DNA from 3 places in the Methylomonas sp. LWB genome. Region 3 is predicted to be linked to each of the others. Evidence: riboswitches for the same ligand, from Rfam matches in the RefSeq annotation. Region 3 holds a riboswitch; each other region holds the start of a gene.

Region 1 (10,326 bases), on a different contig from region 3:
GCCATCACTTCCGGCGCGCCGGCTGAAGTAATGATCGCGTTGGTCAGTTTTTTCAGGTTAGCGTCGGAAAAGTGGTCGGTCCAATATTGGAAAGTGTTTTCCGCCCAGTCCTTGTATTTGCCGTTGACTACGTTAGCCAGGGTCGGCGCTACGCCATCGACTTTAACAAAACGGAAGTTGCTGGATACGGCGGTCTTTTTCTCCAGAGACTGGATACCGACCGCCCAGCGCACACCGTAGGTGTTATCGAAACCGTTGGCGGCGTTGCTGCCGTCGTTCAGCTCGTCCAAGCAGTTGCCGACCGAACCCGAGGTGTTGTTCTCGTGGATCATCGGATAGCCGTCGCCTTCGCCGAAACCCAAGGCCAGTGCGTCGGAAGCCGGAGCCGTCGCGGAAGCAGCCGAAGTACAAGGATCATGCAGGAACTTGATATTGGATTGAGCTTGGGTACCGGAACCGTTTTCGCGGCGGCAGGTATGCAACAACGAGGAACCCGGCAAGTAAGCGGCGGCATTGGCTTGGACCCAATCGTACAAACCGGTGGAACCGGTCACTTTCAATTGGTTCCAGTCCGCCCAGCTGCCCGCATGAATCGATGCGATTTGAGCCGAGCTCAGGCTAGGCATGCAGGCCTCGGTTTCGGCACCAACCGCGCAGCCCGCCAAGGAACCGTTGGCGATTTGGGCGGCTTGCAATGCAAAATACAGTTTTTTGGTGACGGGCACGCCGAAGGTCACCGCCGAAGCGCTTTTCACGGTCAATTTAGCAACGTCGTCAGCATTCACGTCCAGATAGCCGGCTGGGGCGTTGTTACCGGTAAATTGCGCCGGGTCGACGTCGGAAATGCCGAAGTCGGAGATGTGGGTGCTGTATTTGCTGGCATCGGCCAAGTCGTAAGGGCAGGTAATCAAACCCAGTGTCGAACCGGCGACCGGCAAGGTGTTGGAGGTGCAAGCCGAGCTGATTTTCAAATACTCGATCGTGGCACTAGCGGTGTTACCATTGGCTTCGGCGATGATAGGGCTAACGCCGAACGCGGAACCGCCGGCGCTGCGTTTGTAGACCAAGATGTAAGGCTTGTTGGTCGGTACATTGCTGTTGGTGGTGGCGCGGGTGCACAAATAAGCGTTTTGGTCGGAACCGGTCAGGCTGTCTTTGTATTTCCAGATTTTTTTAGTAGTGTCGCAGACTTTATCGGCGGCCGGTACCGATGAATCGGTGATCAGTTTTTCGATAAAGTTGACCGCCGCGGAGGCGCCGGACAAATACAACACGTTGGTTTGGCTGGCGTCGATGATGGGCAAGTTGTTGCCGTCGACCGGAATCGGATCGTTGACGGTCGCGGCTTGCACACCTGATGCGGCCAACAAGGCGCTGATCGCGGTGCCTAATACTAAGTTTTTCATGGGTAGTTCCTCGAGTAAAAAATCGTCAAACCGGAGCGGCGCCAACGCCGCTCCGAATACCGCTTATGCGGCGGCGTATTTGCGGCGAGTCGCGCGCAACAAGCCCATCAGGCCGGCGCCGAACATCCAAACCGCGGCCGGCAGCGGCACATTGGCCGGGGCCGGACCGAAGCTCAGCAGATTGCCGGCCAGGGTCCATTTACCGGCGGCCAGCGTGTGAGGCTGAATGCCGTTGTAGTACCAGAAATCGCCGGAGGTACCGTAGGCGATATTGGCTTGGGCCAAGCTGACCGTGCCGAAGATACTGTTGAAGTCATTGTGTTGCCCGGTATTCGGGGTATCGGCGTCGTACACCAACGAACTCAGATTCGCGGCATAATCGTTTCCAGTAGCGCCGGGGTTATCGGCGACTTGTCCGCCATTGATCTGATTCGCATGGTTTTTGATCGCAGTACCAGGGACTGTGGATTGTTGCAAACTGTTGTATTTAGCAATCTCGGTCATGCCGGTGATCAACTGCTTGGAACCGAAACCGACGGCAACCGCGAACTTGGTTTGCGAAGCATCCATACCGCTGGCGAAGGTGTTCCAGTTGTCATTGAGGCTCAAATCGTAGCTCAGCGTATAGCTGTCGTTGGCGACGTTGGCGATCAAATCGCTCATCAGCACGCCCAAATCCAGCGTGAACGTCAAGGTTTGGCTTTTGTCGTATACCGACAAATAGGCCTCGACCGTAGCCGCGCTAGTATTGTTGATCGCCGCATTCGCCGCGCCGGTGGCAGCGAACATCGCCGCCGCCAACAAGGCTTTGTTTAAAGATTTCATAATGGTTTCCTTATGTTTAAGATTTAAAAAATACATAAGGTGACAGCCCAGCCGTCTTGGCTTGTCGGCTTCCTACCGCCCGCCGCCATCCCCGGCGACCGACCCAAGCCAAGACCTGAAACTTTCCGTCCCCGCCTCGCGGCGAGTTTGGCTTTTACACGCTTACCTGCTCACTAAACTTCTAACACCTCGAGTGGTGTCGCTATCCCCGCTACCATGTGTCCGTATTGCAACCTACTCCCTACCTTCTTCCTCTTGCCGCTCCCTTCGCTGGTCTTCCCTGTTCCCTGTAATTCCGCATCAACCAAGATCCCGCGGCTCCCTGCCATCTCAGTTGCGGCGAATTATTCCAAACAAATCAATAAGTTTCCGTTACAGCTCTGTTAAAGAATCGTGAAATGTATTACATGCGTGATACGCCGAAACATCGCCGAATGCCGCAGCACGTTGTTTTTCAAGGGCGAATCGTTGCCGCCACGGACCGCGTACCTAACAGGCTAAATTGGGCGCATCCGACATGGACTGTCGAATTTGGCGTGCGGCATCGGCCGCCCGCCCAACGATTGGAGGACTTAACATTGGCCGGAAACGAATATCGGCGAGAGGGCAACTGTACTAATCGTTAGACGCTGTCGCGGGGACCAAGCACTGATGGACTGACTTTGCCCGGCGTTGCAAACGCGCTAACCGTGGTTATCGGCGATTCGCGGCTAAACACTCGGTCGCCGCTAAAACGCCGCCTACCGGAGTTTCCCAAACGGGAAAACTATAGCTTGCAAAGTCAGGATGCCCGTGGCATTGGGAATGGCGTGTTTGTGCTTCCCCGCCGGAGCGGGACCTATTAACCCGGCTCTTAAATACCGTTCGCCCTGTCGAAGGGCACGCCGGTCCGGGCTTAGACCGGCTCAGCCCGAGAAACACCAGTGAGAAATAGGGCCGGATGTAGAGGGCATGCGGCGGCTGACGCCGAATTGCGAGAAATTGACCGAAACCGAGGTTACAGGGGGATCGATCGTTCGAAAAAGCCGGTGCTGGCGAGAACGCCGAAACCTGCCGGGACTAGCGCCCGACAAACCAGCGCTGTTGAATCGCGAACGCGACGTTCACCAAGCCGACCATGACCGGCACTTCGATCAGCGGCCCAATCACCGCCGCGAAAGCCGCGCCGCTGTCGATGCCGAACACTGCCACCGCCACCGCGATCGCCAATTCGAAGTTGTTGCTGGCGGCGGTAAAGGCCAACGTCGTGGTTTGGCCGTAGTCGGCGCCGATCAGTTTGCCCATCGCGAAACTGACCAGAAACATCGCGACGAAATAAATCAACAGCGGTAGCGCGATACGCAACACGTCCAGCGGCAATTGCACGATCAATTCGCCCTTCAACGAGAACATCGTCACGATCGTAAACAGTAACGCGATCAGCGTCAGCGGGCTGATTTTGGGTACGAAACTCTGCTGGTACCAATCCTTGCCCTTGGCTCTGACCAACAGCCAACGCGTCGCGAAACCGGCGATGAACGGAATCCCCAAATAAATAAACACGCTTTGGGCAATATCGGCGATCGTCACCGCCACCAAACTGCCCGGCAAACCGAACAGCGGCGGCAACACGGTGACGAACAACCAGGCATAAACCCCGAAAAACAGCACTTGAAACACACTGTTAAAGGCCACCAGCCCGGCGCAGTAGTCGTTATCGCCGCGCGCCAGTTCATTCCAGACGATCACCATCGCAATGCACCGGGCCAGGCCAATCAGGATCAAGCCGGTCATGTATTCCGGATAGTCGGCTAAAAATCCGACCGCCAAGCCGAACATCAACAGCGGACCGATCAGCCAGTTTTGCACCAGCGACAGCGCCAACACCCGGCCGTTACGAAACACGTCGCCGAGTTCCTCGTAACGCACTTTCGCCAGCGGCGGATACATCATCAGAATCAGACCGATCGCGATCGGGACGTTGGTGGTACCGACCGAAGCCTGGGCGTTCAGGCGATTCACCTGTTCCGGAAACGCAAAGCCGATGCCCACACCCAGCAACATCGCGAGAAATATCCACAAGGTTAGGAAGCGGTCCAAAAACGACAAGCGCGGCTGCGGGCAGATTGGCAAGTTCATCGTGGAAAACCTCGAACTGTTCGATCAGATAGGACTGCAATTCGACGAAGGACCGCAGCAACTCGCAACGCTATCGGTCGGCAAATCGGCGTCTTTACCGAATATCGGAATGCTTTTCAACGAATGAAAGGCTTCCCAGGGGATGCCTTGCGGATCGACCGTCCAGTATTTGTCCGACTCGGCGTAGCAACAGGCCGCCTGTTTTTGCTCCATGATCGGCAACGCCGCCTGTTGCAGCACCTGCTGAATTTCGGTCAAGGCCTGCTCCGATTCGACTTGAATGCCGAGATGATCCACGCCCGCTGCTCGGCCCCGGTTGGAGATCGCGAAGTTGATGCGCGGATCGTCCAGCATCCATTTGGCGTAGTCGTCGTGGACGGCGCTGGGTTCGGCTTGGAACAGCGCGCTGTAGAACGCAATGTTCCGTTGCAGATCGTCGACGGCAAGGTGAATATGGAAACGTTTCATAAGGCTGTTTTCTCCGCGAGAGGGATTAAGGTAACAAGGCGCCGATGCGATCCAGCTCGGCCTTGAAGCGCTCGGGATCGTTTTTCAACTCATCCAACGGCAAGTCCAGAAAGCGCTCGATTCGGTAACGCACGATGCCGTAAGCGGTTTCGAAAGCCGCTTTGATTTGTTCCGGGCTGCCCTCGGCATGCGCCGGATCGTCCACGCCCCAATGGCTACGCAAGGCCGGGCCGAGATAAGCCGGACAAGTTTCGTTGGCGGCATTGGCACAAACGCTGATCACGATATCCGGGGTCAGCGGCAAATCGTTCCAGGATTTGCTGAAATAACCGGCCGTGGATATCCCTTTTTCTTCGAGTATCGCCACCGCGCCGTCGTTCAGCCGGCCGATCGGCCGGCTGCCGGCGCTGATCGCGTGCCAGCCCGCCGGCGCCAAGTGATTGAAGATCGCTTCGCCCATCAGCGAGCGGCAGGAGTTGCCGGTACACAGAAATAAAACGTTCATACGGATGACCATGTTATGGGTTTGATTCAAGACTCGCCGTCGCCGCAAGCCATTTGCTCCGGTCCGAAGCAGGCCGTCGGGCTGCCGGCGCAACACTCCTCGGTCAGATACCCGATCAACTCGCGGATCAGGTTCAAATCAGCCCGATAGCGTTGAAAGCGGCCTTCCTGGGTGGCGTCAACCAGCCCGGCATGGGTCAGGGCTTTTAAATGAAACGATAGATTGGTCGGCGGCAAACCCAGTTCCGCAGCGATTTCGCCGGCAACCAAACCTTGCGGCGCGTGTTTAACCAACAACCTGAACACGTCCAAACGCACACCGGAAGCCAGAGATTCGAACAATTTAGCGGCTGATTCCTTATCCATCGATTTAACTATTCAATAATTATTGTATAGTCTAAATATTTTTTCGGGTTTGGCAAGTCGGCACTGAGCAGTACTGGGCAGTGGCTCGAATCGGATACTTGCAATACTCAAGCACGACTCCGCCAAACGACGGCAAATCCGCGCCGTCGTTCACGGTCATTTATTTTGTGGCGAGTCTATGGAAATTTTTATAATGCGCTGTCCCTTGAATATTCGAGCAATGCCACGGTCACGATGAGCGAAACCCGCACGCTGCAACAAGCCTACCAAACCGCCGTCCGGCCGCCGCGCGACCCCGAGCGCCTGGCCCAAGCACTCAACGACTGGTACCAGCGCTGGCCGACGCACAATTTTCTGCATCCCTGCGTCATCGACGGCAAGGCCGCGCTGGTTTGTCGAGCCGACTTGAGCGTCTCGGCGGCGGACGCTTATCGCGAACTGCTGGCAATCGCCGAGGCGCACGGCGTACTCCTGAGACAAGACCGGCGTTCGTTGGACTTTCCACCGGCTCACGGCAACCGCCGCCGCGACGTCGGCTTGGTATTGACGTTTTGCATCGGCTTACTGGGTTGGTCGCGGGCGGTCAGCGCCGACGACTTGCTCGCGCCTCCGCCAAGTCCCGCCGCGCAGTTGGTGGCGCCGCCGGCCGGCGCGATGCAGGCGATCGCCAGTCGCGACGAAGCCAACCATACCTTGATCAAGTTGCGAAGAACCCAACCGCCGACTGCGGCCGACATTGCCAACGCCTATCAACAGGTCGCGAATCCGCAACCGGCGCCGGCCGACGCGGCAGCCGCGATACTGGATTTTCTGAAAAACGCCTATCGACCCGAGCTTGGCGAACCGGCCAGCATCGCCGCCGATTTCGAGAGCATCGCGGCATACTACGCCCGTTATCCGGCGGTCGCGGCGCTAATCAGGGATCTGGACCAACAAAAAGTGCTACTGAAATACCGCAAGAACACCTGGCAGGCGCAAGCCTGGGGCAACCAATACCGGGTCGATAGCGTGACGATTTATTTCGATACCCGACTAGGCGCGCAACTACTGGCCGAACCGGGCTGCGACGCCAACCCGGCCTGCGGCGTATCGCCGGCCGACGCGCTGCTGCACGAACTGCTGCACGCCAAACTGATGCTGTTGGATAGCGGCCATTTCATCGCCGGCGGCGGCATGGCGCAAAATCTTTACCCTTTCGAACACGAGCGGGAAGTCATAGCCGAGGAAAACCGGCTGTACCGCTCCATGAACCAAGAAGATGGTCTTGCCCGACCCTTGCGCCATCGCCATAGCGGCCAATTGGCGGAAGTCAGTTGTCCGGCCTGCGCGCCGCACCAACAGCTCGCCGCCGCGCCCTAAATCAACCCATTCGACTGGGGCAGCGCCTGCAGACTAAGGCGGGAGTAAGCCGCAGACCGTATTTGGCACGGATTGCGGCTCGTATTGAAGAGAAGGAATGACGATAGCCCCGACCGGCGCCGGTAACGGTGCCGGTCGGGGGCTACTACCGAATGTCGCGCCCGCCCGCCAATCAGCGCGGTCCGGACAGCGGCCGTTCAGATTAAGCCTGCAAGGCTTTCAACAAGGCTTGTAACCTGTCGTTGGCATCGCCGAACAACATGCGGGTGTTTTCCAGCACGAACAGCGGATTGCCGACGCCGGCATAGCCGGAGGCCATGCTGCGCTTCATGACGATGGTGGTGCCGCCCTTCCAGCATTCCAGCACCGGCATGCCGGCGATAGGACTGTTCGGATCGTTCAAGGCCGATGGATTGACGATGTCGTTGGCGCCGATGACGATCGACACATCGACATCCGGGAAGTCGTCGTTGATTTCGTCCATTTCCAGCACGATGTCGTAAGGCACCTTGGCTTCGGCCAGCAACACGTTCATGTGGCCGGGCATCCGGCCGGCGACCGGGTGAATCGCGAAGCGCACCTTCTTGCCCTGCCCGACCAGCAACTTGGTGATTTCGTTGACCGTGTGCTGGGCTTGGGCGACTGCCATGCCGTAGCCGGGAATGATGACGATGTTTTTGGATTCGCGTAACAGTTGCGCGGTTTCCTCGGCTTCGATCGGCTGGACTTCGCCCTCGATTTCCGCCGCCTCGCCGCCGCCGGCGGTGCCGAAGCCGCCGGCAATCACGCTGAGGAAATGGCGGTTCATCGCCCGGCACATGATGTAGCTCAAGATCGCGCCGCTGGAACCGACCAGCGCGCCGGTGACGATCAGCAAGTCGTTGCTGAGCATGAAGCCGGTCGCCGCCGCCGCCCAGCCCGAATAGCTGTTCAGCATCGACACCACCACCGGCATGTCGGCGCCGCCGATCGCCATTACCATGTGCACGCCGAACACCAACGCGATGCCGGTCATAATCAACAGCGGCATCAGTGCATCGCCGGCTTCGGCGTTAGCCAAAAACTGACGGCCCAGAATGAAGGTGGCGACGAACAGGGCCAGATTGAGCCAATGCCGGGCCGGCAGCAATACCGGCTTGCCGGTGACCTTGCCGCACAGTTTGCCGAAGGCGATTACCGAACCGGAGAAGGTCACCGCGCCGATGAACACGCCGATGTAGATTTCCAGCTCGTGTATGGTTTTTTCGACGCCGACCAACGTGGAATTATGATCGAGGAAACTGGCGTAACCGACCAACACCGCCGCCATACCGACCAGGCTGTGCATCAGCGCGACCAGTTCCGGCATTTGCGTCATTTCCACCCGCGCCGCCGCGAAGGCGCCGATCGAGCCGCCGATCAACAGCGCGCCGGCCAGGATGCCAAACGCTGTAACGTGGCCGCCGAACACCGTCGCGACAATTGCGATCGCCATGCCCAACATGCCGAAATAGTTGCCGCGCCGGGAAGTGTCCTGCCGGCTGAGACCGCTCAAGCTTAAAATGAACAGAATCGATGCCGAGATGTAAGACATCGTAACTAAACCTTGTGCCATGTTGCCTACTCCTTATTTTCTGAACATTTCGAGCATGCGCCGGGTGACCAGAAAGCCGCCGGCGATGTTGATGGACGCGATCAGGATGGCCACGCCGGACAATACCGTAATCACCAAATTATTCGGCGTCGACACTTGCAGCAAGGCACCGATGACGATGATGCCGCTGATCGCGTTGGTCACGCTCATCAACGGCGTATGCAGCGAAGCGGTGACGTTCCAGATCACTTGATAACCGACAAAGCAGGCCAGCACGAACACCGTGAAATGCGACAGGAACGACGCCGGCGCGACGGCGCCCATGCCGAACAAGGCGGCGCCCGCCAGCAGCATCGGCAGCAGTTGCGCCAGCGCCGATTGGGGTTTCTCCACTTTGGGCTCGACCGCTGGCGCTTCGGTCAGCGGCTTCGGGCTGGCCGAGAGTTTCGGCGGCGGCGGCGGCCAAGTGATCTTGCCTTCCTTGATCACGGTGGCGCCGCGGATCACTTCGTCGTCGAAATTGACGTTGAGCGTGCCGTCCTTGGTCGGACACAAGTCGGTCAGCAAGTGGCGCAAGTTGGTCGCGTAAAGCTGGCTGGACTGGTTGGCCAGCCGGCTGGGCAGATTGGTATAGCCGATGATGGTGACGTCGTGCTTGACCACCACCCGGTCTTTTTCGGTCAGCGCGCAGTTGCCGCCTTGCTCGGCGGCCAAATCGACGATGACGCTACCGGGCTTCATCGATTTCACCATGCCGGCGGTAATCAGTTCCGGCGCGGGTTTGCCGGGAATCAGCGCGGTGGTGATGATGATGTCCACTTCCATCGCCTGGCGGGCGAACAGCGCCATCTCGGCTTCGATGAACTCCTTGGACATGGTTTTGGCGTAACCGCCGCTGCCGGAACCGTCTTCATGAAAATCCAGCATCAGAAATTCGGCGTCCATGCTTTCGATCTGTTCCTTGACCTCGGGGCGAGTGTCGAAGGCGCGGACGATCGCCCCCATGCCCTTGGCGGCGCCAATCGCCGCCAAACCGGCCACGCCGGCACCGATGACCAAGACCTTGGCCGGCGGTATCTTACCAGCGGCGGTGATCTGACCGGTGAAAAAACGACCGAAATGCTGGGCGGCTTCGATCACCGCCCGATAGCCGGCGATATTGGCCATCGAGCTCAGCGCGTCCATTTTTTGAGCTCGCGACATGCGCGGCACGCTATCCATCGCCAACACAGTGGCGTTTTTGGCCGCCAATTGCTGCATCAGCGCGTCGTTTTGGGCCGGCCAAATAAAGCTGATCAGGGTCTGGCCGTCTTTCAGCAATTCCGCCTCGTCTATCGCCAGTTCCGGGTGACGTTCCGGCGCCCGGACCTTCATGACAATGTCGGACTCCTGCCAGACCGCCTTGGCGTCGGGCAAAATCTTGACGCCGACTTCCTGGTAGGCTTCGTCGCTGATATTGGCCGCCGCGCCGGCGCCCGATTCCACGCAGACTGTAAAGCCCAGCTTGATGATTTTTTCCGCCGCTTCCGGCGTGGTAGCGACGCGTTTTTCGCCGTCGTGAATTTCTTTGGGTACGCCGATTCTCATGTTGTCTCCTGTCGTTGTTATAGGGAGGAATATGGCTAACCAAACTTCAACGTTGCCCGGCGACGTAGCAGCGGCCAAACGGCCGCGACGACTCGGACGGCAACCGGTTAAGCTTAACCC
Region 2 (10,326 bases), on a different contig from region 3:
GCAATTGCCCGCGCACCAAGTTATTGGTAATAGCATCGCTGACAACGACGTCGCCGTCCACGATTTGCGGCGTCCGGCTTTGGAACGGCCCGGCGAAGGTCGCATCGTCCACGCCCGACAGCACCGGCAATTGATTCACCGCGAACGTCAAATGACGGTCATCCTCGACAGTGGCTAGTGCGAGTACGTTTTTCCGCAATTCAGCGGCGACCGCAGCACTATCGCCGCCGTATTGCGAGTCGCCCCAGGTCACTACTGAGCCGTCCGCCCGCAACGCTGCAAACGCCACGCCACTGCTGACCAGTTGCACGACATCGACCGTGCCATCCAATGCGGCGCTCACCGTACGACTGTCTCCGCCGGTGAACGCATAGCCCCACGTCACCACCGAGCCATCGGCCCGCAACGCGGCAAAGGCGCCATTCGTGGCGCAAACGCTCACCACGTCGATAGTCCCGTCGATTTCGTCCGCCACGGCCGAGCTGTCGCCGCCGTATTCCGCATCGCCCCAAGTCACGACCGAACCGTCGGCACGCACCGCGGCAAACGCATTCTCGGTCGCATAGATTTCCGCCACGTCCACCGTGCCGTTCAGCGAGCTTGCCACGGAACGACTGTCGCCACCGTCGGATGCCCGTCCCCAGGTCACCACCGAACCGTCGGAACGCAATGCCGCGAACGCATACAACGAGGAAAAAATCCGCACCACGTCAACAGTGCCGTCCAATTGATCGGCAACCGCGCCGCTGTTACCGCCCCACGTCGATTCGCCCCAAGTCACCACCGAACCATCGGCGCGAATAGCGGCGAAGGATACGAAATTCGCCGCGATGCTCAGCACATCCAGCGAGCCATCGAGTTGACCGGCAACCGTGCTGGCATCGCCGCCGAACGGTGAAAATCCCCAAGTAACGACCGAGCCGTCGGCGCGAAGCGCGGCAAAAGCATAGCCGGTAGAAGAAATGTCCAGGACATCGACCGTACCGTCCAACTGACCGGCCACGCCGCTGCTATCGCCGGCATAATACGACGAACCCCAGGTCACCACCGACCCGTCGACACGTAAGGCGGCGAAATCCTGGCTGGTTGAAAACACTTGTTCCACATCGATCGTGCCGTCCAGTTGCGCCGCGATCGGGTCCGAACTGTTGAAAGCGGCGATGGAACCCCAGGTCACCAACGATCCGTCCGCGCGCAACGCCGCAAACGCGCCGAATTGGGTCGAGAACATTTGTAGCGCCGGCACGCTGCCGTCCAGCGCTTGCATCGCGTCGCGGTAATCGCCGAGGCTTGCGCCCCAAACCGACACGGAACCGTCCGCATGCAAGGCGGCGAAACTGGCGCCGGACGAATACACATGCACGACATCCTTCTCGCCGTTGAGCTGGCTAGCCATCTCCCCGGAATAATCCGTAGTCCCACCCCAGGTTATCACCGCACCATTCGTTTTAATCGCGGCAAAACTAAACGGATTTTGCCATGCACCGGCCGTGTGGCCTGGAAATAACCAGGTATTGGCATCATTGATATTGCTCAGCAAGCCGGAGTCAGACAGGCTGGGCGCCTGTGCCTCGGTCTCTCCTGCTTGCACTTCAAGCAGGCTGTTACCGCCCAAAGCCGACAGGCCGGTCATGTCCGCCGCCGTCAAGTCAGCTAACCGCCCGACAAACTGTCTAGCGTCGCCGCCGTTAAATTCGCTAGCTCCCAAAGACAAAGCAACCTCGCTGCCGCGCGAGTACGGACCGATCGCACTCAGCCGATCGTATCGAGCCAATGCCTTCGAAATTTGTTCCACCCCGTCGCTCGCGGCATCCAAAACAACGGTATCTATCATGCCCGCCAATTGCACGCACGGGGCTTGCCAACCGTCAATCCGCTCGTCGATAAAAGCAATTGGTTTAGCATCCGGATATTTAATGGCGGCGGTTTCCACGCACGGTCCTTTTTTTAGGTTTTAGGCTGAGGTTACTGGAATACGCGCTTCAATCCTGGCTTCGGCGCAACCAACACCACCCTTGCTCCGTGAACACCATAGGCCGCTTGCGAAGCCGCGAATCGAGATTAGATTCGAAACTGTGGCGTAACCAGGCAATAGTAAACGATAGCGCCGGTTGAATGCGAGTTAATAGGGCGGTCGTTATCGACTGTGGCATCGCCCTCCAAACGTAGTCTTTTCAATGGCGTTGCGGCCAAACGACATAACGACAACGAATCCCTCCGATGGGCTCGACCTTTTGATGGCAGATCATCCTTGAAGCAGGTCGTCGAAAAAATTCCAAAACTATTGTTGCTTGCGCGGCGCGAGATAACGTTATTTAAGGGCTAAATGAATAGATCGATCCGCTGGCGGATGCCCTATTCCGCGTCGCCCGATGTAATACCGAAGGTTTCATGCAACACGCCAAGCTCAATAACCGTAAAGTTTACAAGATAAATATTGACGCACTTTACATGCTAGAGCTAAGCTAACTACCAGCCAATTCAAGGAGGCTAACTTATGAATTCACGTTTCTTAAGCTTGTATCTGCTCTGCGCGATTGGCTGTACCGCGTCTTTTTCAACTTTTGCATCGCACACAGCTTGGACCGTATGGGAATCCATGAGCGTTGACAATGTCTCCGGCATCGCCAACGGCGAAATTTTTTTGGATGACAACCCGATTCTGATCACATTTACAGGTGAAGTGAACGGTGGAAGCCATCTTAATGGCGTATCGAACTATTGGCTCCCGCCGTCAACCTACACTAGTGGCGAAGTAGACAATCCTCCAGAGTACCAAGGCCGAATAGATTTCTGGGGAGGTAGCAATAACATCAACACAATCACGTTCTCCAAAACAGTTGCGAATCCGGTAATGGCGATCGTCAGCCTAGGTCAAATTTCCATTCCATCGTCTTTTGTATTCGACAAACCGTTCGTCCTGCTCAATCAAGGTAGCGGATTATTTGGCGGCAGCGACTCTTCCCTAACTCAACCTGCTGAAAATACACTGTATGGCCTGGAAGGGAACGGAATTATCCAATTTATCGGAAATTATACCGAGATCAGTTGGAGCAATCCCCTACATGAACAAGGCGTTGGGTGGACTGTCGGGGTAATTGCCACTCCGCTGCCAAATCCAGCGGCTTTAATGCTGTCGGGATTCGCACTAATAATTTTAATTCGTTCAAAGCCCTTCCTACCGGATCTGGCCAAAACCTAATCAAACTTGGTGACCGCGCATATTCCAGATAAACACGAACACTAACATCGCTTTGAAAACTGAAATTTAGCTGCACATCCAATGAATCCTACAAACGGAGTCCGTAATGAATCAACGCCTACTATCAGGTTTTCTCGGTTTCTTTTTATTTGGAGTCACCCCACTATCACTCGCCGCCACCTATAACCTGGTTTCTGACTTCGAGTTCCCAGATCAAAATGGTCCGTTCCAGTACGGGTACGCGGAAACCGCGACAAGCGCTTTTCAATTGCTCGACCAGCCAATGACCAGTTTGGAGGGTTTTAGCGGAGTCAATGGTTGGATTAGCTCGAACTATGCGAATCAGGAGCCGTTTCCGCAAGTTTCGGTAAATTCCACGGATTCAACCTACTACGCGGGGACCCATTACGTGGCACCTCACGCGGTCTACATGCATCCAGGCGGTTATTTTTCTCCCATCGACTTTGCGATATTGCGGTTTGTCGCGCCTTCTGACGGCAACTATCGAGTACAGGGGGAGTTTTTTAGCGTGGATTTCGGAACCAAGTCTGTCGGAGTAACCGTCAATTCGTCCGCCGGTAATTACAGCATGGAAGCGATACTGGGCGCTTATACCGGCTATTTGAACGGCACCCCGTTCCGCTTCGATTTTACTCGGGATTTAAACGCGGGCGATACCGTGGACTTTTCGGTTGGCCGTTACGACGTAAACCCTACCGGCGATCCCATCGGACTGCGCGGAACCATTTCAACAGTCCCGTTAATGCCGTCTGCAAGCTTATTCTTGTTCGGATTAGCGTCAATGAACGTAACGCGCTTAATAGGTGGTCGAACCCGACAATCAAACTTAACCGTTTTACCGGCAATGAGTTTGAGATAACAAGATCGCATCGGTATCTATCCGACACATCTTCCCACAAGAAAACACGAAACCCCGAAGATTTTGCGTCTTCGGGGTTCGTTGGTATCTCTCGGTATTTTGATTCTACGAATCAATAAAGGTCTTTACGACCGGGTGCAAAATATAAGTTGAAGACACTGTCGCAAACCTCCTCGTCATCTAGACAAATAAAGATCGTTAACGGAATCGCTGTATCGTTCTAGTCCCTTGGTTTTTAGTGTAGTTCAGTCTTGTCAAAAATCTACAAATTTCCGCGCGAAGCGATCACCCCCTTGCCCGATCAGTGCTTCGTATGGCATTGGTATTGGAAACGTAGGGTACGCACCGCATACCGCATGATCTCCGCCACCACGATGAGCTTCTAAAAGTACGCGGTGCGTACCCTACGGCCTTGACCGTTCATCCTGAACCTGTCCAAACCCTAGATGAAGGCACGCCCTCTGATAAAATCAAAGCCAACGGGTATTTAAATACCGGGTTAATAATTGATATCAGCAGCGGTTTTTACGCACCGAACGACCTACAAAGCCCATCAACGCGCTACCGAACAACCAAACCGCTCCGGGTACCGGCACGGCTGAGAATTGCTGAGCCTGATAGTTAAGCTCGGAATCGGCGAACGCAAACACATAAAACTGGTTGGTGCCGGCAACGTTAGGCAAAAAGTCGTTGTCGTTGGCGACGAACAAGGTGTGATACAGCACGCCGCCATCGGTAATGTCCCTACCGAAGGACACGCCTTCGAGTTTGGCCGGAATCTTGTCGCTGCTGATACCGTTGGCATTCAGGGATTTCACGACATCCAAGAACAGCGTCTTCGGCACCGCAGTGGCTTGTAAAGCGGCGGTACTACCTGAAAATGCGGAAATGTCGGTAGCCCCGCTAAGGTCGATTTTAAACAATTGCTTGACCGCCGCGCTGTCGCCATTGCCCAGGCCGCTACCGTCGCGCTCGTCCACCAAAAACTCGTGGTCGTTGATCGCAACGATTTCGCTGACGCCGGAACCCGTTGTCAATTGATAGGCATATTCATGGGTTGCGCCGGTGGCGATGTCGATGGTCACGATGCGGTCGATGCCGGACTTTTTGCCGTCCTGCAACAAAGGAGCCTGCATGATGCCGACCAAGGTTTTGCCGTCCGGGGTCAATGCTAGACCTTCCATGCCTTTGTTATCGACGCGGCCGCTGGTGTTGCTTTCTTCGGTTTTGCCAACCGGACTCAATTTCGCCACATCCAAATTGGCCGGCAGGTTGAAGACGCGAATGCGTTGGCCGGTCGCGCGGTCGAATTGATAAACATAAGGACCGTATTCATCGGAAATAAACACGCTTTTGCCGTCGTTGGAAACGCGAACGCCTTCCGGATCGAAGCGGGCGTTGCTGGCGTTGGCGGAAGAAGCATCGGGAATGCCGGTCAATGGATTGGCGGAACCGAAGTTATCCGATCTGCCGGTGAAATAGTAGGTGTTATTCGCCGCGTTCAGAGCCGGCGCGCCATTGCCGACCGGCGTGACACCGTCGATTTGCTTGCCGATGCCTGCGCCATAATTCAAAGCGGTGGCACTGGACAGCAATGTGGTCGATACCAATTTAGGCGACAAATTGTATGCCAAGCCGGTGCCGGAATGGTTGGCGCTCAAGTCCAAACTCAAGGTTTGAAATCTGGAAATGTACGAAACGGTATCGTCCAAACCGCTGTTGTACGCGACCGCATTCGGGCCGCGATCCGGCGTGGCGATGAAAATATTGCCGCCGGCATAAGCCAATCCGGAGCCTATGCCGCCCAAATAATTCGCGGCAACCCCGTTTTCCAGGGTGCCGGTCAAGCCCGATAAATCGGCGTTCAGGCCCGCACCGCTGCCGGACAGGCTGCCGATGGCGATCAGGTCGCCGGAAGCGATCGACGCACTGGCGGCGGTGGAAAAAGCGGCGGCCGCGATGGCGGCGGCTAATAATGACTTCGTTAACATCGGGGTCTCCGTTAGTGTCTTAGTGAGAGTTGCTCAGCATGGCAACTCGGCTATCGCGACAAAACGGACCCGTGGTTTTCCGTCCCCATCTCGCGATGGGTTTGGCTTTAACATCGAGCTATTTTGATAATTACATATTGCAAAGCGATGACAACAAGCCAACATCCGCCTCTACCTTTGATTCGTCGCCGATCGGTTCTGGCGGCCTCGGTGAAATCGAGGCGTATTCGATTGACGGGAGATTGGTTTGATCCTAAAAAGGGCAGTTGGTGTGTATTGCGGGCCGTTCGTGCTGAGCAACGTCGAAGCATGGACGGCTCGCAATACACTTGCCAAACGGGTGAATGAAAAATCCCGCGCGCCCTTCGACAAACTCAGGACGAACGGAATTTTTCATCGCCAAACTGCTCTTTTTAGGTTGATAGCCTCATTGGAATCGAGGTTTCGGCGTTCAGCCATCGGTTGCGGAGGGTTTCCGGCGACTTGAAAGTCATTTTGCCGACCGCCAACCGGGGTTTGATGATCGGATGCCCCCTCCATTTGCCGAAGGTTGGTTTGGTAGGCCTGCAAGCTCGATTACATCGAGACCACATTCGATTTGCGCGGCTTGGTTTTTGGCGGCGGGACGCTTACGTCGCAGCTCAATCCGTGAACCAGCGACAATATGCCGCACATAAAAAAGCCGGCATTACCGCCGGCTTTTTGAGGCGAGCAATGCGTAAGCCTAGGCTTTCATCAAACGGCGGCGTTGCACACCCAATACGCCCAACAAACCGGTCAGGAACGCCCACGCGGCGCCCGGCAACGGTACAGCGGCGGGCACGATGGGCGACACGCTCAAGCTACCGGCATACGTACCGCCATTAGAGGCCAACCCTTGCACTTTCAAGAAGTAATTGCCCGCGCCGATTACTGGGACGTTGTTCAACGTAATGGTATTGAACGTCGTCAACAATGCTTGATAAAACGACGGGAAACCGGGGATCGGCAAAGAAACCAAAGTCGGCGCGGACGCGCTCGAGAAAGAACTCAACGAACCGGTCGCAACGAGAGCAGCGGACGAATCCAGCAACTCGACGCTAGCGCTGGCGATGCCAGTGGTACTGGTCACCAACGGCGACGCAAAATCGCTAGTCAAGCTGACCACGGTTTGAATAGATTGAAAGCTCAAGGCGCCGGACAAGTTGTAGGCGCTATAGGCGTTGTCGATCGCAAAGCTGTAAACGTCCTGAAACGAACTATCCGCAACCGACTGGTTGATCACGGTTGCCGAGGCCGGCGTTAAAACGGTACTCGCTTGGACCGTCGATACGCTGGATGTGGATAGTACGACAAAGCCGGCCAGCAGAAGTGATTTTACGACTTGCATGAGATTTAACTCCTGAATGATTAAACTTGCGTCACAGTTTACGGAGTCGGTAAAGCAAGCAACATTAGACCAAAGTACATTCAGGTAAGCCACGTATTACAGGCCGAACCCACCTACCTGCGATCCGCGCAACCCAATCGCGGCCGGCCGACCCAGACCATGTCGAATTGCTTTTCGCGTTTGCCACGACATTAGCACCTCCTCCGCTATACTCCGTGTCGAGTCCACGGAATTCGTCATTTTTGAACAACGCCCAGCATTGTTTCGCGGCGTTTTCTGTCCAAAACATCTAACGCCCACTATTTCCCTAGGCTCATTTCAAAACGGCAAACGCCAAATTCTTTCTAAACTCGGAGGTTATGATGTCCAGCGAATTGATTAAAGGAGAACTACTCCCAGACCAACAAGAAGCCGTATTAAAACTGATAGGAGACATACAGGCCCAGCTACCGTTTTTAATCGACTTATCGATAGAAGATAGAAAGGGGCTGCCTAAAATGGGCGGCAAGAGCCGAGCCTTCGTCGATCAAGGCCTGGCATTGGCCACGCAAAACACAGGTATTCTGCCGCGTATCTTCGATCTGGACGAATACCGCGCCGATGTCGAAATGGTCAGAAATCTGGAACCCCTGATGATGGCTATGAGACAACTGATGAAAAAAATGAAAGATACTTTTTTAGCGGCGGGCAGCGACGCCTATACCCAAACGCTAGTTGTCTATCAGTCCGCCAAACTAGCCGGCAAGGACGGCTCCCTGGATGAGCATCTGGATAGTTTGGGCAAACGCTTTGCCCGCAAGACGCCAGGCTCGTCTTCCGACAACAATCCCAAGTAGCGATTAACACGCTTGCTTAACGGCCTTGCCGGGCGCAATGCTCCGGCAAAGCCAACCTGCTTAGCGAAGGTAACTTTGCCGCGGTCAAGAGCATTCCGGCTCCGGCGCGTCCGTACTTTGCCAAAAGGCTTTCAAAGCAAAACCCCAAACGCTCGAATCATAAGACCCAACGCTTTAGCGGCAACAATCAACGACGCCATTCGAACAGGCCGACATCCGTTAGCAGCAAGCAGGCGCTTACGCTGAACATTCCCGACCGGCCGATCAACACAGAGAATTCTCCTATGAACATCCAACGTTCCGCGATCAACATCGGTCGTCCTCGGATAAACAGCCGTCAATTCACTAACAACATACAACGCCCGCCAACAAGCAGTGGGGCACGCGTCGCGATCACGGAAGCCCCGCTGTCAAACAAAGATCGTCCAGTGTTCAAATTAAACGCCTGACTATCCAACAATCAATGCCGTCTGTTAAAACAAGAAGCCTGACTTCCAAAAACAGAGTGCTCGACATTCATCAGAGATCGTCGGCTGTCAGGAAGAAATGCTTGAGTGTTGAGCGCCGACGCTTTCGTGTTAAAGCGAACCTCTTGCCTGTCCAAACGGGTATCATGCCAAACTGATAAGCGTCCGAGCCTTCCATGGCACAACAGGAATCGCCTATTGATGCGGCCTTTCGATACTTTAAGTCTATTTTGTTCAAGATCAAACTGATCAGCAACCAATCAGAACAAGCCCCCTCTTGTTCGCAACTCCACGCCAGGACTAACTCAATATTAAGAGATCAATCAAGAAAGCACAGTCGTCTAGAGAATCCGTAACTCCGGGGCATACAAAAAGACCTAATGCTGAAATAATTTGATAGTATCTTGGCTTCAAGAACAGTAACTGGATACATCACTTATCTGCTGACCTAACCGCAAAATACTCTAACACACGTACTGTTGCCAGCCCCTAGACTTCCCAGGCTTCCTGTGCCAGAATCCACAGATATTTTTAATATAGATACCTAAAAATCTGGCTGCCTCTTAGCCAGCTCGTATAGTTTTGAAAGAATACTCAACAAATAAACCAAAATGAATATCACGAAATACAGAGGCGACATAGACGGCCTTAGAGCAATTGCGGTAGTATCCGTTATATTATTTCATTACAATGTCGGAAAGTACTTCTCAGGCGGATACGTTGGCGTCGATATATTCTTTGTAATATCCGGATATTTAATAACATCAATAATTTATAGCGACATCCTGCAAAACAACTATTCAATATTAGATTTTTATCATAGGCGCATCCGAAGGATATTCCCTGCTCTTTTCTTCGTATTCTTTTGCTGCATATTAGCTTCCTTCTTTCTTCAATTTCCATCAGAATCAGAGTACACCGGAAAAAGCATTGTATCGTCAATTTTCTTTGTTTCAAATATATTCTTCTCCGATCTAAATGGATACTTCGACCATAAAATGGAATCAAACCCGGTTCTGCACACATGGTCACTTTCAGTGGAAGAGCAATATTACGTATTTTTCCCACTACTAATATATCTAATACGAAACCTTAGCCTTTCAATTCAAAAAAAGATTATATTCATTACACTAATTTCTAGCCTTGTATATTCCGAGCACGCGGTAAACATTAATTCAGTTAACGCATTCTATTTAGTTCAGTCCCGTGCATGGGAGTTATTGATTGGCGCATCCCTTGGAATAGGAGCTTGGCCACGAATTCAGAACAAATGGCAAATTGAAGGATTATCATTACTGGGACTTGCCGCATTAGTATTCAGCATATCCACATACTCGAGAGAAACGGTATTCCCTGGAATATCCGCATTACCACCATGCCTGGGCACAGCACTGATCATATATACTGGCGGTCTAAGAGAAACGGTGGTGCGAAAAACGTTTTCTTTCAAAACCTTTCGTCTAATAGGAATAATCTCATATTCTCTTTATTTATGGCATTGGCCTGTTTTAGTATTTGTAAAACAAATCCACAAACCACAGAACTACTTGCAAAACGCACTTCTAATCACCGCTTGCTTAG
Region 3 (10,326 bases):
TTCACGGTCGGCGCGGTCATCCGCACATTGCCGATCACGCTGCCGCCGTCGGGCAAGCTCAATTCCACCGCTTGGCCGACGCGGATTTGCGCAAGCTGTTGGGCATTGACCTCGGCTCGCCACTCCACCCGCCCCTGGCGCACCAGCCGGAACAACTCGGTCCCGGCCGCGACCACGTCGCCCAGGCCGGCGCCGCGCGCTGAAATCACGCCGTCGTCCGGCGCGACGATATGAGTCTGGCTCAAGCGGATCCGCTGGTTTTCCAGCTCCGCTTGCGCCAAGGCCAGATCGGCGCGGGCGGTTTGCTCGGCAATCACGTACTCGTCGATTTTTTGCGACGACAAGGCGCCGCTGTCTTGAATTTCGCGGGCGCGGGCGGCGTCGGCCTGGGCCTTGGCCAGATTGGCCCGACTCTTGTCGACGCTCGCTTGTTGTTTGTGCAATTCGGCGAGGACGGTGTCGTCGGCCAACACCGCCAAGTCCTGACCGCGCTTAACCCGGCTGCCGACGTCGACCAAAATTTGCTTGATGCGCAGACTGCCGATTTCGGCGCCGATTTTGGCTTCTTGCCAAGCCGCCACAGCGCCGTTGACCTTAATAGCCACCGGCCACTCCTGTCTAGTCGGCACCAGCGTTTCGACCGCCAGCACCGCCTTGGATTTAGCGGAGACCGCCGCCGGCGCCGGCGCGCTGGTCAGAGCCGGTAACGCAATGCTTAGACCGGCCAAGGTTAACCCGGCAATCCAGGTCGGTATCGAAAATGTTTGGCTGATATTCATAATGACTCCTCGCGCTGGGTGTCGCCGGCGCTCAATTGCGTGTCCTGGGCGCGCCAACCGCCGCCCAGCGCCTTGTACAACGCGATCCAGTACTGCACGCGATTTTGTTGTTGGGTGATGTGACTGATTTCTTGGGTGATCATCTGGCCGCGCGCGTCCTCCAGCGACAGCAGACTAAGACCGCCTGACCGCCAGTTGAGCTCGGCCGCGCGAAAATACTGGCGATATTGCTCGGCGCTACGGCCTTCCACGCGTTCCCGTTGCTCGGCACCGCTCAGATTGACCAGGGCTTGCTCGACTTCCTTGACCGCGCTGCGAATGTCGCTCCGGTAGGTAGCCAGCGCGCTGGCGTAAGCCGCTTCAGCGCTATCGACCTTGGAGCGCAATTCGCCGCCGTCGAAGATCGGCAAGGTAACGGTCGGTCCGATCGACCAGGTGTTGCTGCTCAAGGTCAATCCGGTGGTTTCGGTTTTGCGCTTGCCGATAGAACCAGTCAGGCTGACGCTAGGATAGCGTTTGGCGACCGCGTTGCCGATGTCGGCGCTGGCCGCCGCCAACTTACGCTCATCGGCGGCCAAATCCGGCCGCTGGGTCAGCAAATCGGCCGGCACACTATCCACTTGAAATTGCGCGGGTACCGGTATGCCGCCGCCAGCCGCCAGCCAAGCGCGTAAATCGGCTTCGGCCAGACCGGTCAATGCCACCAGGGCCTTGACGGTGTTGTCGCACTCCGTGCGTTGAGCGATCAGACTGGATTCGCTGGCATGCAAGCTGGCCTCCGCCAATACCGCGTCGGCCGGCGACGAAAATCCCGCACCAGCCAGCACGCCGGTCAAGCGCGCGGTGTCTTGTTTGGAAGCGATCGCGTTTTGATAGGCGGTCGCCGTCAGTTGACAGGCCCGGTAACTGACGTAATCGCTCGCTACCTCGGCCGCCAAACTCACTTTAGCGTTGTGCAGCGTCAATTCGGCCGCCGCCAGTCGGGCCTGCTCGGCCTGCCGGTTGAAGGCGAACTTGCCGAATAAATCCAACTCCCAACTGGCATCGAGACTACCGGACAAAATTTGGGTAATGCCGGTATTGAAACTCGAGCCGCTAGTGCTGGTGGTTTGCGCGCCGGTGCCGGTGGAGGTGCCACCCTTGGAGCGAGTGAAAGCCCCTTTGGTGGTCAGGCTGGGCATGCCGCCCGACTCCGCGCCGGCCAGGCTGGCGCGCGCCGACGCTATATTCGCCACGGCTTGCTCCAGCGTCGGATTATCCTGTTCGGCGGCCTGGAGCAAACGGCTCAACACCGGATCGTTGAACTGGCGCCACCAGTCCAGCCGCTCCGCCGCGCCGGCGGCTTCGGTCCTTTGGGCTTGCCATTGGGCAGGCGTGTCGATGCTCGGCCGGACATAGTCGGGAAACACGCTGCATCCGGCTAACGCGCCGCCGGCCAGAATAGTCAATAAGGTCGCTCTCACGCAGACCTCCCGTCGGCAATGCCGAACAAAAACACCTTAACGACAAATTCGACGTGGGCGCGGGCATCCCAGTCGGCAGCCAGGCAACCGAATAGCGCCTTGTTTCTCGGCTCGGCGACCAACATTTCCAAGAATAGGGCCGCCGCGCGCTGACGCTCTGAAGCGGATAACCCGCTTATCTCGTCGTGGCCGCGCAAATATTCGGCAATCATCTGGTAAATCCGTTGAGGACCGCTGGTTTCGATCAAATCGCTCAGCTCCGGAAATTGCCGCGCCTCGGCAACGCCCATGCGGTAAAACGAGATCATGTCGGGCTGCATGACTTTAGCCAGCAATGTTTCGCCGAGCGCGGTCAAACCCTCGCTGCAAGACATCGTCGCCAAGCCATCGATACGCTGCAGTTCGGAAATATCGGTTTCGACCAAGCGGTCCACCGAAGCCAGCATCAATTCGGCTTTGTTTTTATAGCGTTCGTAAATAGTTCGGGTCGAAGCCCCGGCCGCCGCCGCAATTTTAGCGATACTGGTGTTGGCATAGCCCTCGCGCATGAACAGCGCCAGAGCCTGATCCAGCAGATAGTCGTTCCGCTCGGTTTCGGTACCGGCTCTCGGCCGCCCTACTTTGGGTTTGTTCATCGTTTCCGCTGCCATAATTTGCTCCGGGAAAATAAAAATAAAATGTTTCGTTTTTATTATTCCCGAAGAATCGCCTCCCGACAAGTACCAATGCAAAAAATATTGGCGTTTTTCGCAAAAACCCGCTGATCTAGGCATCCGACCCGCCGGCGGCTTGCCGACGGCCTCACGTCGCCGCGCTGAACCGCACCGACTTGACGAGCCTCTCGATGCCTACGCGCGGCCATTAATTTCCGGCCTCCTTTGTTTGACTATCGTCCGAATCGGCGGACTCGAGCGGATCGTCTTCCCGCAAGTCGCCCACTTCGACCGCATAACGCCGATGCGATAGGAAGGCGTTCTTGAAAAAGTCGTACCGGTCGATTGCCGCTTCACTGGCGATTTTTTCGATCGCTAAGTGATCGGCGCGTTTGTCGACCGCGCTTAAGGCACCGGAACCCATCGACGCGGCCACCGGCAGGCCGAGATAGGTGACCGGATTCAGCGCCGCGTCGCCGACCGCGCTACCCAAGCCTCGAACCGAACTCGGCCCCAGCACCGGCAACACCAAATACGGTCCGGTTTCGACACCCCAAATCGCCAGCGTCTTGTCAAAACTTTCCTCATGCTTGGGAAAATCCAGCATCGTGGCGACATCCACAAATCCCGCCAGCCCCACCGTGGAATTGATCAGCAATCTGGCGCCGTCCAGGCCGGATTGCGAAAAACTCCCTTGTAAGGCCTCGTTAGCGATCACGCCAATATCGTCCACGTTGCTAAAGAAATTGCTGATGCCGCGGTTAGCGAAGTCCGGCGTCACCGACCGGTACGCCTCCGCCGCCGGTTTCATCAAGTAATCGTCCAGTCCGTCGTTGAACGACTGGACTTTTCGATTGTAGTTTTCGTAAGGATCTCTCGGATCCGTCGCTGGCGTGGCGGCGCAGGCGCTCAACAAGGCGAACGTGCCGTTCAAGATCAGTGTTCTAGCAAACTCAACTCGCATATTCATATAAGCCTGTGTAATAGTTGGTAAAAACCCCGCTTAAGAGCTACAACCGTTTACCAGCGATTTTGAATAATAACTAAACTAAACGGTATAGTTAAGATTAGGCTTGACCCCGCGCGCTTGTCAAACAAAAATATACCGATTGGTCTAGTTAAGGAGTCGAACTTGAGAAAGAAAAGCCCGGCGCGTCGCCAAGCGATTTTGGATGCGGCAAAAACCACCTTCGAGAAATTGGGATTCGAACGGGCCACGATGGCGGACATTGCCGCTCTGGCGGGCGTATCGAAAGCAACTTTGTATAGCTACTTCAGTGCCAAAAACGAATTATTCGTGGAATTGATAGAAGCGTCCGCAGATCAACATTTGGATCAGATGCACTCGATCTACGTCGGCGAACAAACCAATTTCGATCCCGACGAAATTCGCTCGACCCTCGCCCTGCTTCAACCGTCGGAAGATGTAGCCTTCACCTTAAAGCGGCTTGGCGAGCGAATATTGAGCGTGTTTTTCACGCCGCAACGGCTAGCGTTAAAACGCATGATTGTTGCCGAATCCGGCAAGGGCCAAATCGGTCGTCTGTATTACGAACGCGGGCCGGGATTAGGCATGAAATATTTAGAGCAGTATTTTGGCGAAGTCATCGCGGCGGGTCGACTGCGCCCGGCCGATCCGAAGCTGGTGGCCGCGCATTTTCACGGTTTGCTGGAGTCGGAGATCTTCGAACCCTGGTTGCTGAATATCCTGCACGAACTGACGCCGGATTTGATCGAAGGCGTGGTCGAACGCGCCGTCGACGTTTTCATGAGAGCGTACGGCCCGGAGCGCGACCAAAATAACTAAGCATAGGGTCTCGGCGATTGGCACGGCCGCTTGTTGGTGGATGTAACGCGGGCGCTAAACATTCTTACGCTCCCAACCATAAATTCGCCTAGAGGCACTATCCGTCGGGCCGTCCGGCATTACCCGAGTCGTCTGGTTGTAGACCATTTTGGCGATATACGTCCTTTTGGATATAAACGCCTTGGCAATGGCGGCACGATCTTGCGTCGGGCGCCGTGGAAAGCCTCTCCGCTAACACCGCGCGAGACCCTTAAAATTTGGGTTAAGTTGGTTTGATTTGACAGGGTTGTGACATTTAGTTGAAGCAGGGGCCCATCAAATCAGAAATCTTCGAAAAGGTTTAAACGGAGGATAGCGCTAAAAAACAACCCCCTGGCCCAAATCCTGCTCAGGGGGAAGCATGGACGTGCTCTCGCAACGTTTACGCCGCTACTACAACAGTGGTCAATGTATGAATTTCAAGAACGATAGGAATAATTCTAATCTTGAATACCGCAAGCCTCATCGTGCGGCAATCTAGCGCTAAATCCACGCCGTATTCCATGAACGACTTAGGCGCTGATGCTGTTTTTGCGGCGGTTGATACCGAACAAACTCAACAAAGCGGTGCCAAACAACCATGCCGCGGCTGGCAGAGGTACCGCCGCGACCGGCGCGATGCTCAGATGACCTATAGTCGTGCTGAGTTTTGCTCCGGTAGCACCCAAAAAGCCCGAGTAGGAAAAGCCACCCGCTTGATGGGCCGGATCCGGCAAGAACTGCAGGTCGCCGTCAAGCATACCGGTCGTCGCCAGATTATCGACGACGTTTACCAGTTGGAATAAGGTGTTGTCCGGAAAGCCGGGTGAGTGGTCCACTAGGTTCCACGTACCGCCGATTTTTTGCAACGTCCAATCCTCGGACGACAGATAGGTTGACAGCGAAGGAGCGGTAAACCGGAAGGCGCCGCTAAGGCCGATAACCCCGACCGAGGAATTGCTGGTATCCATCGTCGTCGCCTGAATGGTGCCGGCGGTACCGAAACCACCGATGACGATCGTCGTCGTATTGGTGTTAATCGGTGCCTCGAAAGCACCGGTAAAGCCGCTAATCGCGGTTCCGCCGGCGAGAGAGCCGCTTATCATCGTGTTATTAAAGGACGAATCGAAAAAAGTCGTCGGAGCCCATCCTGAAGCGAGAAACGCCGAGTTCCAAACACCGTTTAGCGAGATGGTCGCTGTTCCTGAGACTAGGGCCGCGCTAGCGGTTTGCGGGGCCAGAGTCGCGGCGGCCAACATCATAGCCAATCCCGCGAGTTTAGTTTTGCGTATTGCGTTAATTTCCAAATTCATTTAATTACCTTGTTTCAAAAAAGAAGGGTTGAATGGATAAACTTCTCAACTGTGTGTGCGTCACTTGCTTTAACCCTCTTCAAGGCAAAAGCAGTCTTTCCCGGCATCCCTACCCGTGACACAGCAACCCGGCTATCTTGCCTACAAGACCCGTGGCTTTCCGGCCCTGCCTCGCGACAGGTTTGGCTAGCGCTCAAAATAGAGCACTTACTGGAAAGCAATAAAAAGACCAAAGAACAATCACTATAAATTTCATATACTTATTAAAAACCAAAAACCCCTGTTAATTCATTCGACCGTCGGCTCTACGGGATTTGACACAGTTCTAATTAATTGTTGCGGCATATGCCATAGTCCAAGCTGATTATCGATGAGCCTCAACAACTTAGAAGCCTCCGATAAGTCCGATGAAAGTATTAGTCCGACTGCAGGATCCTGACATTAAGAAGAACCCGATCCAATTTCAAAAAGGCTTCGATTTGATGGATTTTCTGAAGCTGTAAACTACCGATGCCCAGTACGCCGAAACCCTATTTCAGGCACGATGACCGCCGGTTTTCAATACCCAAGTTATGGTGGTTTGTAGTGGTCAAGACCCGCAAACTTTGTCAATGTACGGCCTGTCATCACCCAGCGCCACTGACCAACAGGGACGCTGTTTGAAGGTACCAAACGGCCTCTGACGGTGTGGCTTCTGGCGATCCAAGCCCAAAGATTCGCCGTGCCATCTAGCCGAGTGTTGGCATCGATTCAACCACCTATTCGATCTGCAAAGACTATGATGATCAGGTTTTTTTATCGCGGAGGCCAATACTCCGCCATGGCAGTCAGGGCGTTTGTTCAAATTGACCGAGGCTTATGAGTAATCAGAACGATATATATAGGACAATTACCATTGGCTCCTTGAACCGTACTGGTCATGGCCAGCTTCAAACCGACGGCGTTAAAAACGGAATTCACCTCGTATTCCTCGTTGGCCTTGGTGGGACATGCCTGGACATCATCAACATCAAAGCGGTGGTCGATGGGCGGATAAGCGCGACGAACGCGACGCGATCAAAGCACTCGCCTTCCCTGCCGATCTGCGGTTCCCGATTAGCGGCCAAATAGCTAGAACATGCGACGGTGAACCGAAATGCCGGGGTTTTTGAGGAAAATTCGACAGTAGACCGCGCAAAATAATGAGCTCACGGCCCGGACGACCGATAAAAAGCGCTTATGCGCAATCGGTGGCGTTTAGACGACTGGGAGCACGAATTCCGGTTAAATTTTTACTAGACGCTTATAAACATATTCAATTTCCTTGAGCTCTCGTATACCTATAAACAGAATATGTCGGCAAAAGTCATTTCATTTTTTTTCATACTGCTTTTTTGCACCGCTATTTCGGCAGAAGAGCTTGTAACCATCGGGATGTTATCCCCTCGGCCCATCCCACAGGAACAAGCGAGATGGAATAACTTGGCCGAATATTTGACAAAATCGCTTCCACGTTATCATTTTGAGGTAAAAGTACTCGATTATCCGGGACTTGTACGGGCGATAGGAGAAAACCGTTTTGAGTTTGTGTTGACCAACCCTTCGCATTATGTATTGCTTTCGCATAAATTCAACTTAACTCAGCCGCTGGCAACTTTAATTAATCGCGAAGCTAGTTACAGTTTAAGTAGTTTTGGCGGCATCATATTCACGACTCAGGATCATACGGATATTAACTCTTTAGCCGACATTAAAAACCGCAAAATAGCAGCCGTTTTTGAAGATTCGCTGGGGGGTTACCAGGCGCAGCTATACCTGTTTAAGGCGGAGGGCTTAGATTTACCTAATCCGAAAGATATCGTTTTTACCGGCATGCCGCAGGATAAAGTCGTTGAAGAAGTGCTCGCCGGCAGAGCGGAGGTTGGGTTTATCCGCTCCGGTATTTTGGAGCATATGGCCGAGGAGAATAAAGTCGATCTCAATCGCGTTAAAATCATTCATGCCATGAATTCTCCCGGCTACCCTTATCGACATTCGACGATATTGTACCCGGAGTGGCCGCTAGTGTCCGTCAGCAATATCGACCCACAGTTAAAACGCGATTTGGTGAGCACGCTGCTCTCCATGAACAACAACCGGGAGTTAATCGATAAGCTAACTATTGGCGGCTTTGATCTGCCTGCCAATTATTCCCCGGTGTACGAACTTTTACATGCAATACACGCCCCTCCGTACGATCGCGTCGATCGAATCACCCTGCTGGATTTTTTGAAGCAATATTCTTGGCAAATTATTGTATTCGGCGCCATTGTACTGGCATTGCTGGTAACGACTGTTAGAATAAAAATACTGAACATTAAGTTAAAAAATGAGAAAGTTTCGACTTTTCACCTTTTGCAAATCGTTAAATCCAATGAAGAGCAACTGCGTTCCATTGGTAACAACTTACCCAATGGCTATATTTTTCAATATACAATCTCCACGGATGGCGAGCATGAATTTAAATTTATCAGCGCCGGCGTTGAAAAGGCGCATGGACTAAAAGCGGAACAAGTTCTGAAGCATTCCGCATTGCTATTAACTCAATTAGACCCGCAATATAAGGTTTTGCTTGAGGAAGCGGAAGCAGACAGCGCCAGGAGATTAAGCGATTTCTCAATCGAACTGCCGTTTTTGCATGCTAATGGAACAAACCGTTGGTTTCAGATAAATTCCCGACCCAGATTGGTCAATGATCTAACGGTGTGGGATGGCGTGGCGATAGACATCACCGAGCGTAAGCTGGCCGACGAAGCTTTGAGTCTTTCGTCCGAGCGCTTGCAACTGGCCACACGCGTCGCCAAGATCGGCATATGGGACTGGGATATCGTCAAGAACGAGTTGGTGTGGGATGACTCAATGTACCAACTCTACGGTATTCAACGAGGCGGCTTCAGTGGCGATTACGACGCTTGGATACGGACCATTCATCCGGAGGACAAGGCGTATATAGACGGAGAAATTCAGGCCGCCCTGCGGGGCGAGCGCGAGTACTCGCCTGAATTCCGCATCATTCATCCGGATGGCTCCTGCCGCTATATCAAGGCGGACTCGCAGACGATACAGAATAGCGAAGGCAAGCCTCTGCGCATGATTGGCACCAACATGGACATTACCGAGCGCAAGCGGATCCAGGAAGCGATGCAACGTAGTCAGTCGGCGCTGGAAGAGGCGCAACGTATTGGCCACATTGGTAGCTGGGATGTGGATATGATCAACGATGTGTTGATTTGGAGCGACGAAATATTCCGTATTTGGGAGATCGACAAGACGCAATTTGAAGCGACGTTTGCCGCATTCTTAGCGACGGTGCACCCCGAAGACCGAGACAAGGTGACATTAGCCTATAACCAGGCGATCATCGATAAGAGCGTGTATCAGGTCGAGCACAGACTGCTATTCCCGGATGGCCGCGTGAAACACATCCATGAACGCGGCGAGCCTTATTTCGACGAGGATGGGCGACCGGTGCGTTTTATCGGCACCTCATTGGATATTACCGAGCGCAAACAGGCAGAGACTGAGTTGTTGAGCTACAAGGACCGGTTGGAGGATACCGTTCGGCAACGGACCTCGGAACTGTTGTTAGCACGAGATGCCGCCGAAGCCGCTAACAAGGCCAAAAGCATATTCCTGGCCAATATGAGCCATGAACTACGCACACCGATGAATGCCATACTCGGATTCTCCAATATCATGCGCCGCGATCCGCATCTAACCGAACACCAGCGCGAAAACCTCGATATCGTCAACCGCAGCGGCGAACATCTCTTGACCCTGATCAACGACGTACTGGAAGTCGCCAAGATCGAAGCCGGACGGCTGCAACTGGAAACCACCGCCTTCGATTTAGGCGGGCTAGTGCGGGAAGTCACTGAAATGATGCAACTCCGCGCTCGGGAAAAAGGCTTGTCGCTGACCCTGGATCAGTCATCCGAGTTCCCGCGCTATATCAAGGCCGATGAAGCCCGCATTCGTCAAATCATCATTAATTTGATCAATAACGCCGTGAAATTCACCGAGCAGGGCGGCGTAACGCTGCGTTTGGGCGTCAAGAACAACGCCCGCCAGCACATATTGATCGAAGTCGAGGACACCGGACCCGGCATCGCGCCTGAAGATCATCAGCGCCTATTCGAGCCTTTCGTACAGCTGACGGAAGGAGGCGGACAACGCGGCACCGGCTTGGGGCTGACCATCACCCGCCAGTTTGTGCGGATGATGGGCGGTAGCATCGCCGTCGAGAGCACCCCGGGTAAGGGATCGCTGTTCCGG

What was found. Region 3 has a riboswitch for cyclic di-GMP ahead of BJL95_RS16750 (hypothetical protein). Riboswitches for the same ligand answer to the same signal wherever they lie in the genome.
Region 1: linked by a shared signal. The riboswitch ahead of BJL95_RS01905 (VPLPA-CTERM sorting domain-containing protein) and the one ahead of BJL95_RS16750 (hypothetical protein) in region 3 are both predicted to bind cyclic di-GMP.
Region 2: linked by a shared signal. The riboswitch ahead of BJL95_RS04885 (esterase-like activity of phytase family protein) and the one ahead of BJL95_RS16750 (hypothetical protein) in region 3 are both predicted to bind cyclic di-GMP.

What each region holds. Positions count from the first base shown of each region.
Region 1 is NZ_MKMC01000004.1:61,060-71,385, reverse strand. Features, by position in the region: gene BJL95_RS01910 (hypothetical protein) at 1-1,406, opposite strand, end outside; gene BJL95_RS01905 (VPLPA-CTERM sorting domain-containing protein) at 1,470-2,231, opposite strand; cyclic di-GMP riboswitch class I at 2,270-2,393, opposite strand; gene arsB (ACR3 family arsenite efflux transporter) at 3,291-4,349, opposite strand; gene BJL95_RS01895 (ArsI/CadI family heavy metal resistance metalloenzyme) at 4,374-4,817, opposite strand; gene BJL95_RS01890 (arsenate reductase ArsC) at 4,843-5,322, opposite strand; gene BJL95_RS01885 (helix-turn-helix transcriptional regulator) at 5,349-5,687, opposite strand; gene BJL95_RS01880 (hypothetical protein) at 5,922-7,046, shown strand; gene pntB (Re/Si-specific NAD(P)(+) transhydrogenase subunit beta) at 7,249-8,640, opposite strand; gene BJL95_RS01870 (Re/Si-specific NAD(P)(+) transhydrogenase subunit alpha) at 8,653-10,206, opposite strand.
Region 2 is NZ_MKMC01000009.1:83,474-93,799, reverse strand. Features, by position in the region: gene BJL95_RS04900 (DUF4347 domain-containing protein) at 1-1,933, opposite strand, end outside; gene BJL95_RS04895 (hypothetical protein) at 2,498-3,202, shown strand; gene BJL95_RS04890 (hypothetical protein) at 3,309-4,082, shown strand; gene BJL95_RS04885 (esterase-like activity of phytase family protein) at 4,595-6,073, opposite strand; cyclic di-GMP riboswitch class I at 6,111-6,189, opposite strand; gene BJL95_RS04880 (hypothetical protein) at 6,798-7,442, opposite strand; gene BJL95_RS04875 (hypothetical protein) at 7,805-8,278, shown strand; gene BJL95_RS04870 (acyltransferase family protein) at 9,357-10,326, shown strand, end outside.
Region 3 is NZ_MKMC01000045.1:92,936-103,261, forward strand. Features, by position in the region: gene BJL95_RS16725 (efflux RND transporter periplasmic adaptor subunit) at 1-779, opposite strand, end outside; gene BJL95_RS16730 (efflux transporter outer membrane subunit) at 776-2,242, opposite strand; gene BJL95_RS16735 (TetR/AcrR family transcriptional regulator C-terminal domain-containing protein) at 2,239-2,892, opposite strand; gene BJL95_RS16740 (VacJ family lipoprotein) at 3,104-3,865, opposite strand; gene BJL95_RS16745 (TetR/AcrR family transcriptional regulator) at 4,028-4,702, shown strand; gene BJL95_RS16750 (hypothetical protein) at 5,254-6,033, opposite strand; cyclic di-GMP riboswitch class I at 6,153-6,230, opposite strand; gene BJL95_RS16760 (PAS domain-containing protein) at 7,366-10,326, shown strand, end outside.